Regions from separate parts of the Janthinobacterium sp. GW460-12-1-14-LB5 genome, predicted to be linked through region 1. Evidence: riboswitches for the same ligand, from Rfam matches in the RefSeq annotation. Region 1 holds a riboswitch; the other holds the start of a gene.

Region 1 (7,119 bases):
TTTCCTGCAAGGTTACCTGCGGCAAGAGTTCCTGCGCGTACAGCAATTCATTGGCGATGCCGGGAATGGCTTCCTGCTCCAGGAAGTTGCGCGAATACTCGGCCACGAAACCGGCCGAATCGGACTTGTCGCGTTCGCTGTAGGCGCGCTCGTAATTGCGCAACATATCCTTGCGCGCGCGGTCCAGCTCAGCCTGGCTGAAACCGAAGCGGCGCGCCCGCTCGTCTTCCTGCACCAGCGCATCGACGGCCGGCTGCACGCCGCCCTTGCCCAGCAAGGCATACGCGCTGAACGATTCATAGCCGCGCACCAGCTTGCCCATGCTGCTGCCGCCCTGGATGAACGGCGGGTTGGCTTGCTGCGTCAATTCCTGCATGCGGGCGCTGAGCATTTGCCCATACAGGTTTTCGATCATCTGGCGGCGGTAGTCGGCAATCGTGACGGGTTCCTGCGCGGCGCGGATCGGGTAGCGGATGAAGACGCTGTCGTCGGGCGCTTCCTTGTCCGTGATCACCAGCGCTTCCGTTTGCGAGCGCTGCGGCACTTCCGCATACAGGCGCGGACGCGGTTTCGCGGGGTTTTTCAGCTTGCCGAAATGCTGACGGATCAGCTTTTCAGCCTGGCCCGGCTCCACGTCGCCCACCACCATCACGGCCATCAGGTCGGGACGGTACCAATCCTTGTAGAAACGCTTGATGGCTTCCGGCTTGAAGGTCTTCAGCACGGATTCCTTGCCGATCGGCATGCGCTGCGCATAGCGCGAACCGTTCAGCAGCTTCGGATACAGCACCTTGTTCATGCGGTCGCTGGCGCCCTTGCCCAGGCGCGCCTCTTCCAGCACGATGCCGCGCTCGCTGTTGATGTCGGCCGGATTGAATTTCAAGCCATGCGCCCAGTCTTCCAGCACGAGAAAACCCTTTTCCAGGTTTTCCTTCTTGTTCGTCGGAATCGGCAACACGTAGACGGTTTCATCGAAACTCGTGTAGGCATTCAAGTCGGCGCCGAACTTCACGCCGATCGATTGCAAGTAGGAAATCAGCTCATTGCGCTTGAAATGCGTGGAACCATTGAAGGCCATGTGTTCCGTGAAATGCGCGAGACCTTGCTGGTCGTCATCTTCCAGGATGGAGCCGGCTTTCACCACCAGCCGCAATTCCACTTTCTGGGCGGGACGGGCATTTTTCTTGATGTAATAGGTCAAGCCGTTCGGCAATTTTCCTACGGTAACTTCTGGTGCCAGCGGCAGGGGATCGGTCAAACGGATTTCCGCCTGGGCCATGCAGGCGCAGGCCAGCAAGACGGCGCCCGAGATCAGGCGTAATTTACTCAGCTTCATGTATTCTCAACGGTAAGATTCAGTAGCCATACCTTACACTGAAATTCTGTTTCCGCCATTAAAAACAGCTTAGGAAAAACCGCTTTTCCCAGGCAACTTTGCCGAATGACAAACTCAACGGTGTCCTGCCAGGTTTTTTCAATTGTGCTAAAGTATTGCCGCCGGTCATGTGGACCGGCACAACAATACGTCTTCGGGGCGGGGTGCGATTCCCCACCGGCGGTAAGACCGGCAACGGTCAAGCCCGCGAGCGCTTTCCAGGCACCGCCTGGTGAGGTCAGCAGATCTGGTGTGACTCCAGAGCCGACGGTATAGTCCGGATGAAAGAAGATGTGCAGTAGTGTGATGTCCCATCGACCTGTCGATGCGGCCAGTTGCGTCTATTCGCTTGCCCTGCAGCGTTTTTCGCCTATGCGAGGAGCGTTTCACCATGTTAGTCAACAGCTATACCCTGCTTTCCAACGACCTGGAAGGTCGCATCCAGTCCGCCCTGGCCGCCATGCGCGCCGGCATCCCCGTCATCCTGCTCGACGATTTCGACCGTGAAAACGAAGCCGACCTGATCCTGTCTGCCGAAAAATTGACGAACGAAACCATGGCTTTGCTGATCCGCGAATGCAGCGGCATCGTCTGCCTGTGCCTGCCGACGGACGTCGTCAGCAAGCTGGAATTGCCGCCCATGTCGTCCGACAACGGCAGCCGCTACGGTACGCCGTTCACCGTCTCCATCGAGGCGCGCGACGGCGTCACGACGGGCGTGTCGGCCGCCGACCGCGTCACCACCATCCGCGCCGCCATCGCGCCAAATGCCAAGCCCGCAGACCTGGTGCGCCCCGGCCACGTGTTCCCCCTGCGCGCCGCGCCCGGCGGCGTGCTCGAGCGCCGTGGCCACACGGAAGGCTCTGTCGACCTGTCGCGCATGGCGGGCCTGAACCCGGCCGCCGTGCTGTGCGAACTGATGAACCCGGATGGCACCATGATGCGCGGCGACGATATCGAGCGCTTCGCCGAACTGCACGGCATGCCGATCCTGACCATCGAGGAACTGGTGGAGTGGCGCAGCAAGCACGCGCAATAATCCGTCAAGCGGCAGCTACCGCCTTCGGCAAATGCACGTGCCGGTAGACGAGGCCCGCCGCCAGGCCATACGCGGCGGCGATCGTCGCGTAAGCCAGCGGCAGGCGCAGCGACCAGTCGGGCAGCACGTGCAGGATGCTGCCGATCAGCGCCACGCCCACCAGCGCGCCGATCTGCCGGTTCGCATTCAGGGCCGCCGCCGCGCTGTTCGCATGCCGCTTGCCGGCCACCCGCATCACGGTGGCCGTCATGGCGGGAATGGCGATGCCGATGGCCACATTCATGACGGCCGTGCCCAGCGCCAGCCAGCCATACGGCGTGCCCGGACGCAAGCCCATCAGCAGCAAGGCCATGACGGCACCCACCAGCAAGCCTAGCAGCATGGGCAGGCGCGTGCCATGACGCGCCGCAATATTTCCCGCCATAAAGTTTCCCACCGTATAGGCCGCCATCATGGGCAACAGGCGCAAGCCCGACTGCAGGGCATCGGCACCGCCCGACTGCTGCAAAAACAGGCTCAATAAGAACAATTGCCCGAACACGCAGAAATTGATCAGAAACCCCACGCCATTGGCCGCGCCAAAGCTGCTGCTGTGAAACAGTTCACGCGGCAACAGCGGATGGCTGCCGCTGCGCTCGCGCCGCAGCAATTGCCAGGCCGACAGCACCGTCAATGCGCCCGCCGCCAGCACGCCGGGCGACAGCCAGCCCAGCACGGGGCCTTCGATCAGCACGAAACTCAGGCCCGCCAGCGCCGCCACACCGAGCGCATGGCTGAACAGCGACAAATCGCGCGGCTGGCGCGCCGGCGCCACCAGCAGCAGCTGCGCCATGACGATGGCCAGCACGCCCAGCGGCACGTTGACCCAGAAGACGCTGCGCCAGCCGAACTGGTGCACGAGGATGCCGCCGATCAGGGGGCCGGACGCACCGGCCACGCCCACCAGCGCCGACCAGGCACCGAGCATGCGCGTGCGCTCGCGCTCGTCTTCGAAGCTGTGCGTGAGCAGGCTGAGCGAACTGGGCATGAACAGGGCCGCGCCCGCGCCCTGCAGCAAACGCGCCGCCGTCAAGAAATGTCCGTCGGGCGCGGCGCCGCACAGGATAGAACCGAGGATGAAGACGCCGAGGCCGCCCTGGTACACGGCTTTCGGCCCGTAGCGGTCGGCCAGCGCGCCGCCGGCCAGCAGCAGCGCGGCAAACGTCAAGGTGTAGCCATCAACCACCCAGACCAGGCCCGTCAGCGGAATATTCAAGTCCAGCGCGATATCGGACAGCGCCACGTTGACGGCCGTGACGTCGAGCATGGCCATGACGAAGCCGAAGGCCAGGGTCAGCAGGATCAAGCCGCTGGCGCGGTGCGGTGTGGGGGCAGTCATGGTACTCCTTGCAGTAACAGGGGGCAGCCATTATGCGAGCGTTGCGCGATGCGGTAAACAGGCATAAACTCGGCACACTGATGCAAAAATGCATCACCATATAAAACAGGAGAAGCAGCTTGGATTGGGATAACGCGCGCATCTTTCTGGCCATCGGCCGGGCCGGCACCCTGCGCGGCGCGGCCGCCCTGCTGTGCATCGACCAGGCCACGTGCGGGCGCCGCCTGGCCGCGCTGGAAGCGTCGCTGGGCGCCACCCTGTTCCTGCGCACGCCGTCGGGCTACGTGCCCACGCCGGCCGGCGAACTGGCGCTCACGGCCGCCGAAGCGATGGAGCGGGCGGCCGACAAGCTGCAGCGCGAGATGCAGGGCGTCGACAACCGTTTAAGCGGCCTGGTGCGCGTGGCCACGACGGACACCATGGCCAGCCATTTCGTCATCCGCGCCATGCAGCGGCTGCACGCGGCCCACCCGGACATCCGCATCGTGCTCAACGTGGCGCCCGCGCTGGCCAGCCTGACGCGGCGCGAAGCGGACCTGGCCGTGCGCGGCGTGCGCCCCACCGACCCGGACCTGATCTCGCGCCACCTGGTCAAGCGCAGCCTGGGCCTGTATGCATCGAAAACCTATCTGGCCGAACGGGGCGAACCCGTGCGCGGCACGGCGCTGGCCGGCCACGACATCGTCATCTACCACCATTCCGTGACGCCGCGCCATGGAGAGAAAATCGCCGGCGAGCCCGTCGCCAACGCCCGGGTCGCCATGGAAGTCAATTCGGCGGCGATGCTGCAGGAAGCCACGCGCGCGGGGCTGGGCGTGGCCGAGCTGGCCACCCACCTGGGCGACATCGACCCGCAGCTGGTGCGCATCTGGCCCGAGCGGGCGGAAAGCTACGACGTGTGGCTGGTCATGCATGCGGATCTGAACCGCTCGGCCCGCGTGCGCGCGGCGGCCGACGCCATCATCGCCAGCGTGGGCACCGCCAGCGCCGTCTGACAGGGGCGCACAATAGTGCCGAAAAGAAACTTTCTTTTTGATAAGTCTGATAAAATCCGCCCCCCCGCCGCGCGCAGCCGCCGCCACCCGCCGCGGGATCCCTCAATCCCCCTGGAGAATTCTTATGCTTATCTGGCAAGGCTTCGGCATACTCGCCCCCCTCATCTGTTTGATCGTTGTCATGGCCGCACAGGCGCTGTTTGGCGCCACCCTGGGCGAGGCATACACGAAGAGCCACGCCTGGCCCCTGGCGCTGGCCTTCCTGCTGGCAGCGGCCGCCAGCTGGTATGCGGGCGTGCGCCTGAACAGCGCGCCAGGCCGCGAACTGATCGACCCGGCCACGCAGGAAAGAGTGATCCTGCGCAAGCGCCACACCCTGTTCTGGATCCCGATGCAATACATCGCCGTGCTGATGGTCGTCATGGCCGGCTTCGCCCTGTTCGAATAGGCGCGCACGCCTGACGTGCCCGGCGGGCGGGCTGATGTTAAGATGCCATGATGACCCTATCCGTCTCCCTCATCATCAGCCTGCGCCGTTTGCACCGGGCCACCATGGCCTGGCTGGTCAGCTGGTGGCGCATGCTGCATTTCGCCATTCTCGTGTTTTCGCTGGCCCTGTCGCCGTCGAGCTATAACCGCGACAACCGCCCCATCCTCGCGCACCGCCTGGTAACGAACACGGCGCCCAATCTCGTGTGGTTCAGCGTCGCCTGCGCGCTCGTCAGCCTGGTGCTCATCCGCATCGTCGTCGTCAGCGCGCAAAGCTACGGCCTGTCGCGCTATGCGCTGGAAATGGTGGTGCGCGTGCTGGTGCTGGAACTGATACCGCTGACGGCCGCCCTGTTCGTCGCGCTGCGCCTGACCCTGCCCGACGGCATTGCGTTTGCGCAAATGCGCTCGTCCGGCATGCTCGACACCATGCAGCGCCAGGGCGTCGACCTGCTGCGCCGAGAATACTTTCCACGCGTCATGTCCGGCATCTTCGCCGTGTGGATGCTGGCCATCGTCAGCTGCGTCAGCTCGCTGATCCTCGCCTACCTGACGATCTATGGCTTTACGCCGTGGGCGCTGCAAGGCTACACGCGGGTGGTGGGGCAAATCTTCAATCCGGCCGTGGCCCTGATCCTGATGCTCAAGGTGATCTTCTTCAGCTTTGCCGTGGCCCTGATCCCGCTGGCGTCCTCGTATTATCCGGAAGAGCCGCACGGCCGGCGCAACCGCCTGTGGGCCGCGCACGGCCTGTCCGAAATGCTGCGCCTGTTTTCCGTCATCCTGCTGATCGAAGTGGCTTCGCTGATGGGCAATTACTACTGATGCCCCGCCCGCCACCGCCAGCGATCCCCGAACCACCCATACGAGAGCCAGAATCCATGAGCCAGAGCCAGCCCCCCAATCCCGACCAGGTCGACGTCACGGCGCCCGCCGGTGCCACGCCAGACGCCGTGCTGCCCGCCCCGCCGCCCGTGCGCCATGCCGAACTGAAGGCGGCCATCCTGCTCGTCTTCATGTTCGTGCTCGTGGTCGGCTCCGTCGTCTACCTGATGTATGCGCGCGGCGCCTTTGAGGCAACGCAAACCCTGGTGCTGACGACCGACGATTCGGACGGCGTGGGCGTGGGTGCCGACCTGACCTTTTCCGGTTTTCCCATCGGCCGCGTGCAGCGCATCGAACTGGCGCCGGACGGCAAGGCCCGCGTCATCGTCGACGTGCCGCGCAAGGATGCGCACTGGCTGCGCAGCAGCTCCATCTTCACCCTCGAGCGGGGCATCGTGGGCGGCGCCAAGCTGCGCGCCTACAGCGGCATCCTGACGGACCCGCCGCTGCCCGACGACGCCACGCGCGACTTGCTGGTGGGCGACATGGCGGCGGAAATCCCCCGCCTGCTGGCCGCCGCCAAGGATTTGCTCAACAACGTGGCCAGCCTGACGGGCAGCGATTCCGCCCTCGACGGCACCTTGCGCAACGTGCAGGCCGTGACGGGCAAGCTGAGCGGCCCGGGTGGCGCCATGGGCTTGCTGACGGGCGACGACAAGCAGTCGCGCCTGCTGGTCGAGCGGGCCAACGCCCTGTTGCTGACTGCGGACCAGCTGGCGCGCCGCACGGATGGCCTGGTGGCCAACGCCGATACGCGCGTGTTCGGCGACAAGGGCGTCATGACGGATGCGCAGGCCACCATCGTGCAGCTGAACGCCCTGCTGGCCGACACGCGCGCCAGCCTGAAAAAAGTCGACGCCGTGCTGGTCGAGGCGCAAGCCGTGGGCGCCAACGCCAGGGCGGCGACGGCCGACCTGGGCCCGCTGCGCGCGGACGTGGAAAGCAATCTGCGCAAGGT
Region 2 (7,119 bases), on a different contig from region 1:
CCCGGCGCAGCTGTGGTGGGGCGATGCGGCCGGCCACGACGACCGCTACACGCGCACGACGGAATTCCTCGACGTGGTGCGCGGCGTGTGGCGCGGCGGGCCGTTTTCCTACCAGGGCAAGTTCTACCAGGTGGAAGACGCGGGCCTGGCCACGCCGTTGTCGGAGCAGGACTTCCCCGAGATCTATTTTTCCGGTTCCTCCGACGCGGCCCTCGGTTCGGCCTCGAAGCACGCCGATTACTACCTGACGTGGCTGGAACCGTTCGAGCAGCTGCGCGAAAAATTCGCCCGTGTGCATGAAAGGACGGCGCTGCTGGGGCGCAAGATCAAGTGCGCCGTGCGCGTCGACATCGTCGCCCGCGCCACGGAGGAAGAGGCGTGGGACGAGGTGCGCAAGGGGTTTGACGCCGTCGACGCGGCCACCCTGCGCCAGTTCCTCGGTGCCGATGGCGGCGATTCCGTGGGCGCGGCGCGCCAGCGCGGCAACCGCCCGGCCACCTTGAACAGCTACAAGGACTTGATCACGGCGCCGAACATCTGGTCCGGTTTTAATCTGCTGCGCGGCGGGCAGACGCAGGGCATCGTCGGCAGCTACCAGCAGGTGGCCGAACGCCTCGATGAACTGGTGCAGCTGGGCGCCGACGCCTTCATCCTGGCCAGCACGCCGCACCTGGAAGAAGCGTACCGCGTGGGCGAGGAAGTGCTGCCCCTCGTGCGCGGCCACACGGCGGCACTGCTGCGCGCCGCCTGATCCTTTCCCCTGTTGCCGCGACAGCAGCGCCACCGCCTGCTGTCGCGCAGGCAGCACGCGGCACCGGCGCTGCTGCCAAATCAACAGCGCTATCATGACGATACTCTTCCTTTGAAATCAAATACTTACGTTCTGTTTTGCTGCGCTGCGGCAGCGGGCATGCGCCTTGCAATACTGGTCATCACCATCTCGCGTTTTGACTTTACTCAAGGATAATCACCCATGCGCCGTTCGACTGCTCCCGCCGACTCTTCCCCATTTCCTTTCCACCTGACGCCAGTGCGCCGCGCGCTGCGCTCGGCCTTCGCCATCGGCGGCCTGATGCTCGCCCCAGGTCTGGCCCATGCGGAAACGCCTGGCGCCGATGTCATTGCCGCGGCCGACGCCAATGGCTCGGGCGAGGGCGCCTCGCTGCAATCGGTGACGGTGACGGCGCAAAAGCGCGAGGAATCGGCACAGAAGGTGCCCAGCGCGATCACGGTGTTAGGCGGCAAGGAGCTGCTCGACACGGGCATCGGCCGCTCGGCCAGCGAAATCCTCAATTACGTGCCGAATGCCTCGGCCGGCACGCAGCAGCACGGCCGCCCGCGCTGGTGGATACGCGGCGTGGGCGCGGGCCAGCAGCAGGTGGACTTTCCGAATCCCGTCGGCTTCTACCTTGATGACGTCTACATCAGCAATTCCAGCGCCACGGGCTTTCCCCTGTTCGACCTGGACCGGGTGGAAGTGCTGCGCGGCCCGCAAGGCACCCTGTGGGGCAAGAACACGACGGGCGGCGCCATCAACGTGATCTCGCGCAAACCCTCGTTCAAATCCAGCGGCTACGCCAAGCTTGACTACGGCAGCTACGACACCACCGTGGCCGAAGGCGCCATCGGCGGCGCGCTGATCGACGAGGTGCTGGCGGGGCGGCTGTCCTTCCATACGGAGCAGCAGGACAAGGGCCGCTTCCACAACCAGTTTACGGGCGAACGCGATGGAAAACTCAAGGACAGCGCCATCCGCGGCCAGCTCAAGGCCCTGATCGGGCGCGACCTGACGGCGAATCTGAACCTGCATTACCGCGACTACACGACCAAGGGCGCCACCACGACCGTGGCCAGCTATGGCGCCAATGGCGTGTACCGCAACGGCTACGTCCCCAGCACGAATCCCGACGACGTCAGCACGAATGCGCCGGCCGACAGCGACGTGCAACAGGGCGGCGCCCAGCTGAACCTCGAATATGCGCTGGGCGAAGTGACCCTCACTTCCATCACGGGCTATGAAAATTTCAGGAACGAAGCCACGGGCGACAGCGACAATACGCCGCTGGAAGTGGGCCGCAGCCGTTCCAAGGCCAGCAGCCGGCAAGTGTCGCAGGAGCTGCGCCTGACGTCTCCGCAGAACGGCGCCGTGAGCTGGGTGGCGGGTCTGTTCTACTTCAATGAAAAGATCGATGCCGATTCGGCCGGCGCGCGCCTGCCCAACGGCACCGTGCCGGCGCTGGCGGGCAGCACGCAGCCCGTCGGCTACAACCGCACCATCTACCAGCACAAGGCGCGCAGCGCGGCCATCTTCGGCAGCACCACCGTCAACTTCAGCGAGCAGCTGCTGTCCACGTTCGGCTTGCGCTGGACGACGGAAACCAAGGACCTGGACTTGCAGCGCGTGCAGGCCGTCTCGAACACGGTGACGTTCGGCGATGCGGCCAACTGGTGGAACACGGTCCGGGGCGGCAATTACACGGCCGCCTCCGTGGCCAACAACAATTTCACGTCGAATCCATCGACCACGTGGAACGCGCTGACGTATGACGTGACGCCCGAATACCGCTTCAGCCGCACCCTGCGCGGCTACCTGAAGTACGCGCACGGCATCAAGTCCGGCGGCTACAACACCAGCGCCACGGACGTGCGCGCGCTGAACACGGTGAAGCCGGAAACCCTGAACTCGTTCGAGGCGGGCATCAAGTCCGAATGGCTGGACGGGCGTTTGAATTTCAACGCCAACGTTTTTCACTATGATTACAAGAACGTGCAGGTGAATATCACGGGCGTGTACAACGGCGACCCCACGCAAAGCGTCAATTACCTGCAGAACGTGCGCAAGGCCCACGTCAACGGCGCGGAATTCGAGATCGAGGCGCAGCCGACGGACAACCTGCACGTCAATGCCAACCTGGGCCTGCTGCGCACGGAATTCGACGATTTCGCCATCCAGAACAATGGCGGCGACCGCTCCGGCAACGAATTCGTGCGCTCGCCCCACGTGACGGCCCTGCTGGCGGCCGATTACCGCTACCCGCTGGGCAATGGCGCGCAACTGGTCTTCAGCGGCGACGTGCGCTACACGTCGAAGCAGTACTACTATGTCGACCCGCAAAATGCCGCGCGCAACCTGCTGAACCAGGGCGGCTTCGCGCTGGCCAACGCCCGCCTGTCGTACGTGCTCCCGGGCGGCAAGCAGCGCATCACGGCGTATGCGAACAACCTGGCCGACAAGGTCTACCGCAACCACACGCTTACCAGCTTCGTGCCCGGCGCCGTCAACGGCGACACGGTGATCATCGGCCAGGGCCGCACAGTGGGCGCGTCGTACACGCTGCAGTTCTGACCGCGCAGGGCAGAGGCAGGGGCGATATGCTATAGTCGCCGGGCATGGCTGCCGCACCCGCTGCGCTGGCCATGCAACGTTCTCAGGGCGGGGTGCGATTCCCCACCGGCGGTAATGGCATGCGTGCCTAGCCCGCGAGCGCTTGCCGGCACGGTCTTCGGGCCATGACGGCAAGGTCAGCAGACCTGGTGTGATTCCGGGGCCGACGGTATAGTCCGGATAAAGAGAGAGCGGGATGGCATCATTGTGTCGACGCCGGCATCCGCCCGGCGCATGGACGGCCTGCGTTTGCCGTCGGTGCGTCTGCGCGCGTGCCTGCATGCGCAGTTGGGCGTGGCTTTCATGCGCCCGTCATATCCCCTTCGATCCGATGCCCTGTTTTTATTATTCTTGAAAACAGGAGTCTTTTATATGTCACAAGCATCACACGCAACACCAGCCAAACGCATCGCCTTCATCCAGGCGGGCTGGCACCGCGACATCGTCGCGCAATGCAGGCTGTCGTTTATCGCGGAAATGGCCGCGCTGGGCTTCGCCGAGAGCGATATCGACGTCATCGACGTCGCCGGCGCCTTTGAAATCCCCCTGCATGCGCAAGTGCTGGCCAAAAGCGGCCGGTACGCGGCGATTGCCGCTTCCGCCCTGGTGGTGGACGGCGGCATCTACCGCCATGATTTCGTCGCCGATGCCGTCATTTCCGGCATGATGCAGGTGCAGCTGGCGACGGGCGTGCCCGTGCTGTCGGCCGTGCTGACCCCGCACCACTTCCATGCGGGCCAGGAGCACCAGGCATTCTACTTCCAGCACTTCAAGGTCAAGGGCGTGGAACTGGCGACGGCCTGCGCCGCCACCATCCATTCGCTGCAGCGGCTGGCGCAACCGGCCAGCGCGCCGCAGGCGGCGCTGGCAGCCTAGCAGCCGGCCTGCCGTGAATCGATAGTGCCTGTGGGGCCAGCACATGTTGCCATGGGCTGGCCCCATTTCCTTATGCCGCCTGCCGCAGCAGCGCGTCGAGCCTGCGCTGCGCCTCTTCCAATGGCCGGCGGTCGATCCAGCTGTCGATGTCGACGTCGCGGTCGAGAAAACCGTGCTGCAATTGAAAATCCTTCTGCTGGCGGAACAGCGCCACCTTGTCGTCGGACAGGTCGGGCGCCAGGGTCAGGTGAAAACCGTCGCGGTAGGCTTCGGCCACGGCGTCGGCGCCGGCCCGCGTCTCGCCCTGCAGGATGGCCAGCACATCTTCTTTGTGGCTGCGCGCCCAGTGCGCGGCGCGCAAGGTCTGCGTCAGGAAGCGCACGACCAGCTCGAAATGCTGTTCCAGCATGGATGCATGCACGGTGATCGGGCGCGGCGTGCCGTTGTTGACGCGGAAGCGCCGGTCGGGCAGGGCGTCGATGGCTATGCCCACTTCCAGCCCCGCCGCGCGGGCCGCCTCGGCCGCCGCCGCGCCTTTCACGTAGACGGCGTCGACTTCGCCGCGCAAGAGCGGGCCTATGCCTTGCCACAGGCCCGCGCCCAGATTGGCCGATGCCTGGGCGTCGGCACCCACTTCCACCAGCCGCACGTCGTCGAGCGTGAGGCCGGCCGATGCCAGCACGCCCTTGTAGCCGGCCAGGCTCATGCCGCGCGCGATGCTGCGCCCGCGCCGGTTCTCGCGCAAGTCTTCGGCGCGGAACACGGGCAGCGCCAGGCGCTTGCCCTGCAGCTGCGCGGGCGTGGCGATGCCGGAACCGGGGCGCACGAGGATGGCTTGCCATTCGTCGATCCAGGTCAGGCCGATCAGACGCGTGGGCGCCCCTTGCGCGCGCGCGGGCAGGGCCAGCAGGTTGCCCCCTTCGCGCACGAGCGTGGACAAGCCATGGTCGTAGTGGTGGCGCGCCAGCTCGCCGCCCACTTCCTGCAGCGTCTTTAACGCGATGCCGTCGCGGGCGAATTCCTCGTCCAGCCAGCCAAGCTTGTAGGCCAGGCCCGTGGCCGTGGGCACGGGACAGCGGGTGAACCAGACGGTATCGACGGCGGGGGCGGTTGCGGTAGTCATGGGATTCTTTCGTGGTGGGTGGAGCCTGTAATCGTGCAGGAAACGTGCCCGCGCCGCTTGCTGGCTTGCCGACAGCCGCTGCGCACAACGCTGCTGCCGCGCCAGCAGCCGCTGTTGCGCAGGCAGCAGCGCTCCGCCATTTTTGCGGCCCCGGCGCTGGCACGCGTCTTGCGAAAGTAGACGGTAGACGAAACCCGGTCTCAACCTCTTTACCGAATGGAGCATGACATGACGGACGTGGCACAAGCACAAGCACCAGAGCAAGTACAAACCCAGGAGTTGACGGCGGCCGAACTGGCCTTCGTGGAGCAGGTGCGGCGCGATGCGCAGACCGCCTTCGACGGCTTGCGCGAGACGGGCAGTCTGACGGCCAACGGCACGGTGGGCTTTGTCGAGCGCACGCCCGCTGGCGACAAGGTGGTGGTGGTCAACGATCCCGGCCCGTTCCGCCGCGGCCAGCCCCTGAAGGCGGCCGTGCTGGCGCTGGACGGCACGGTGCTGCTCGGCGACGCCAACAACGGCGGCGCACGCTATTTAAAGCTGTTCCGCGAGCGGCCCGAGGTCACGTCGATCTCGCACGTGCACTCGCCATCGCTGGGCGCGTGGGCGCAGACGCACCGCACCCTGCCGATCCGCTACGTGCCCGTGCAGCGCTACCAGCTGGTGCGCGAAATCCCCATCTATATCGACCGCCGCCAGCCGGAAGTCGATTTCATCCTCGGCGAAATCGCCCGCAATACGCATGCCACGGCCATCCTGGAAGCGAACGGCGGCGCCACCGTGTGGGGCAAGCAGGGCTTGCTGCAGCTGGCCGAATTCATCCTGCTGCTGGAAGAGGGCGCGCAGATCCAGATCGCGGCCGAAGCCATCGGCGGTTCGCGCGACTTCGGTCCCGGCGTGCTGCTGCAGCAATGGAAGATGAGCAAGCTGATCGACACGGCGCGCGCGCTGTCCTTGTTGCCTGCCACCGACCTGGTGTAACCCTTACAAGAACAGGCTCGCAATGTCATTGAAATTCTTACGTTTGAGCTGGCGCAAGGTACTCGCTACCGCCCTGGCGGCCAGCGTGCTGGCGCCAGCCATCGCGTCGGCGGCCGATCCGCTGCCGGCCGCCGTGCGCATCGCCGTCGTGGCGCGCACGGCACCGTCCGGCAAGACCGTGTTTGCCGGTTCTGCCGCCCAGGTGGCCGCGCAAGGCTGGCTGGCGGCCGAACTGGGCAAGCTGGGCGTGAAGCTGGAATGGGTGCCCGTCACCACCAATTCCGTGGCGACGCAAGTCAACGAGGCGTTTGCCAACCGTTCGATCGACCTGGCCCAGTATGGCGACCTGCCATCGATCATCGCCAATGCCTCGGGCTTGCAGACGCGGCTGATTTTGCCTGGCGGCAGCTTCAGCAACACCTATCTGGTGGTGCCGAACGGCTCGACGGCCCGCTCGATCAAGGACTTGAAGGGCAAGAAGATCGCCCTGCACCGGGGCCGGCCGTGGGAATACCCATTCGCGCGCCTGCTCGAAGCGAATGGCATGACCTTGCGCGACGTCAAGATCCTCAATCTGAACCCGCAGGCGGGCGCGGCGGCCGTGGCGACGGGCGGCGCCGATGCCTTCTTCACCCTCAGCGATGCTTTCCTGCTGGAAGATAAAAAGGTGGGCAAGATCATCTGGTCCAGCAAGGCGCCGCCGCAGGACTGGAAGATGCGCGCCGAACTGTGGGCCGACAGCGGCTTCCTGCAA

The links. Region 1 has a riboswitch for FMN ahead of ribB (3,4-dihydroxy-2-butanone-4-phosphate synthase). Riboswitches for the same ligand answer to the same signal wherever they lie in the genome.
Region 2: linked by a shared signal. The riboswitch ahead of AC07X6_RS22640 (6,7-dimethyl-8-ribityllumazine synthase) and the one ahead of ribB (3,4-dihydroxy-2-butanone-4-phosphate synthase) in region 1 are both predicted to bind FMN.

The regions. Positions count from the first base shown of each region.
Region 1 covers NZ_JBWKYD010000003.1:109,586-116,704, forward strand. The annotation lists gene AC07X6_RS03660 (M16 family metallopeptidase) at 1-1,336, opposite strand, end outside; FMN riboswitch at 1,522-1,672, shown strand; gene ribB (3,4-dihydroxy-2-butanone-4-phosphate synthase) at 1,767-2,414, shown strand; gene AC07X6_RS03670 (MFS transporter) at 2,419-3,792, opposite strand; gene AC07X6_RS03675 (LysR family transcriptional regulator) at 3,912-4,787, shown strand; gene AC07X6_RS03680 (hypothetical protein) at 4,912-5,235, shown strand; gene AC07X6_RS03685 (MlaE family ABC transporter permease) at 5,286-6,101, shown strand; gene AC07X6_RS03690 (MlaD family protein) at 6,158-7,119, shown strand, end outside.
Region 2 covers NZ_JBWKYD010000024.1:74,305-81,423, forward strand. The annotation lists gene AC07X6_RS22630 (LLM class flavin-dependent oxidoreductase) at 1-751, shown strand, start outside; gene AC07X6_RS22635 (TonB-dependent receptor) at 974-3,346, shown strand; FMN riboswitch at 3,421-3,582, shown strand; gene AC07X6_RS22640 (6,7-dimethyl-8-ribityllumazine synthase) at 3,758-4,261, shown strand; gene AC07X6_RS22645 (ABC transporter substrate-binding protein) at 4,332-5,384, opposite strand; gene AC07X6_RS22650 (class II aldolase/adducin family protein) at 5,613-6,365, shown strand; gene AC07X6_RS22655 (PhnD/SsuA/transferrin family substrate-binding protein) at 6,388-7,119, shown strand, end outside.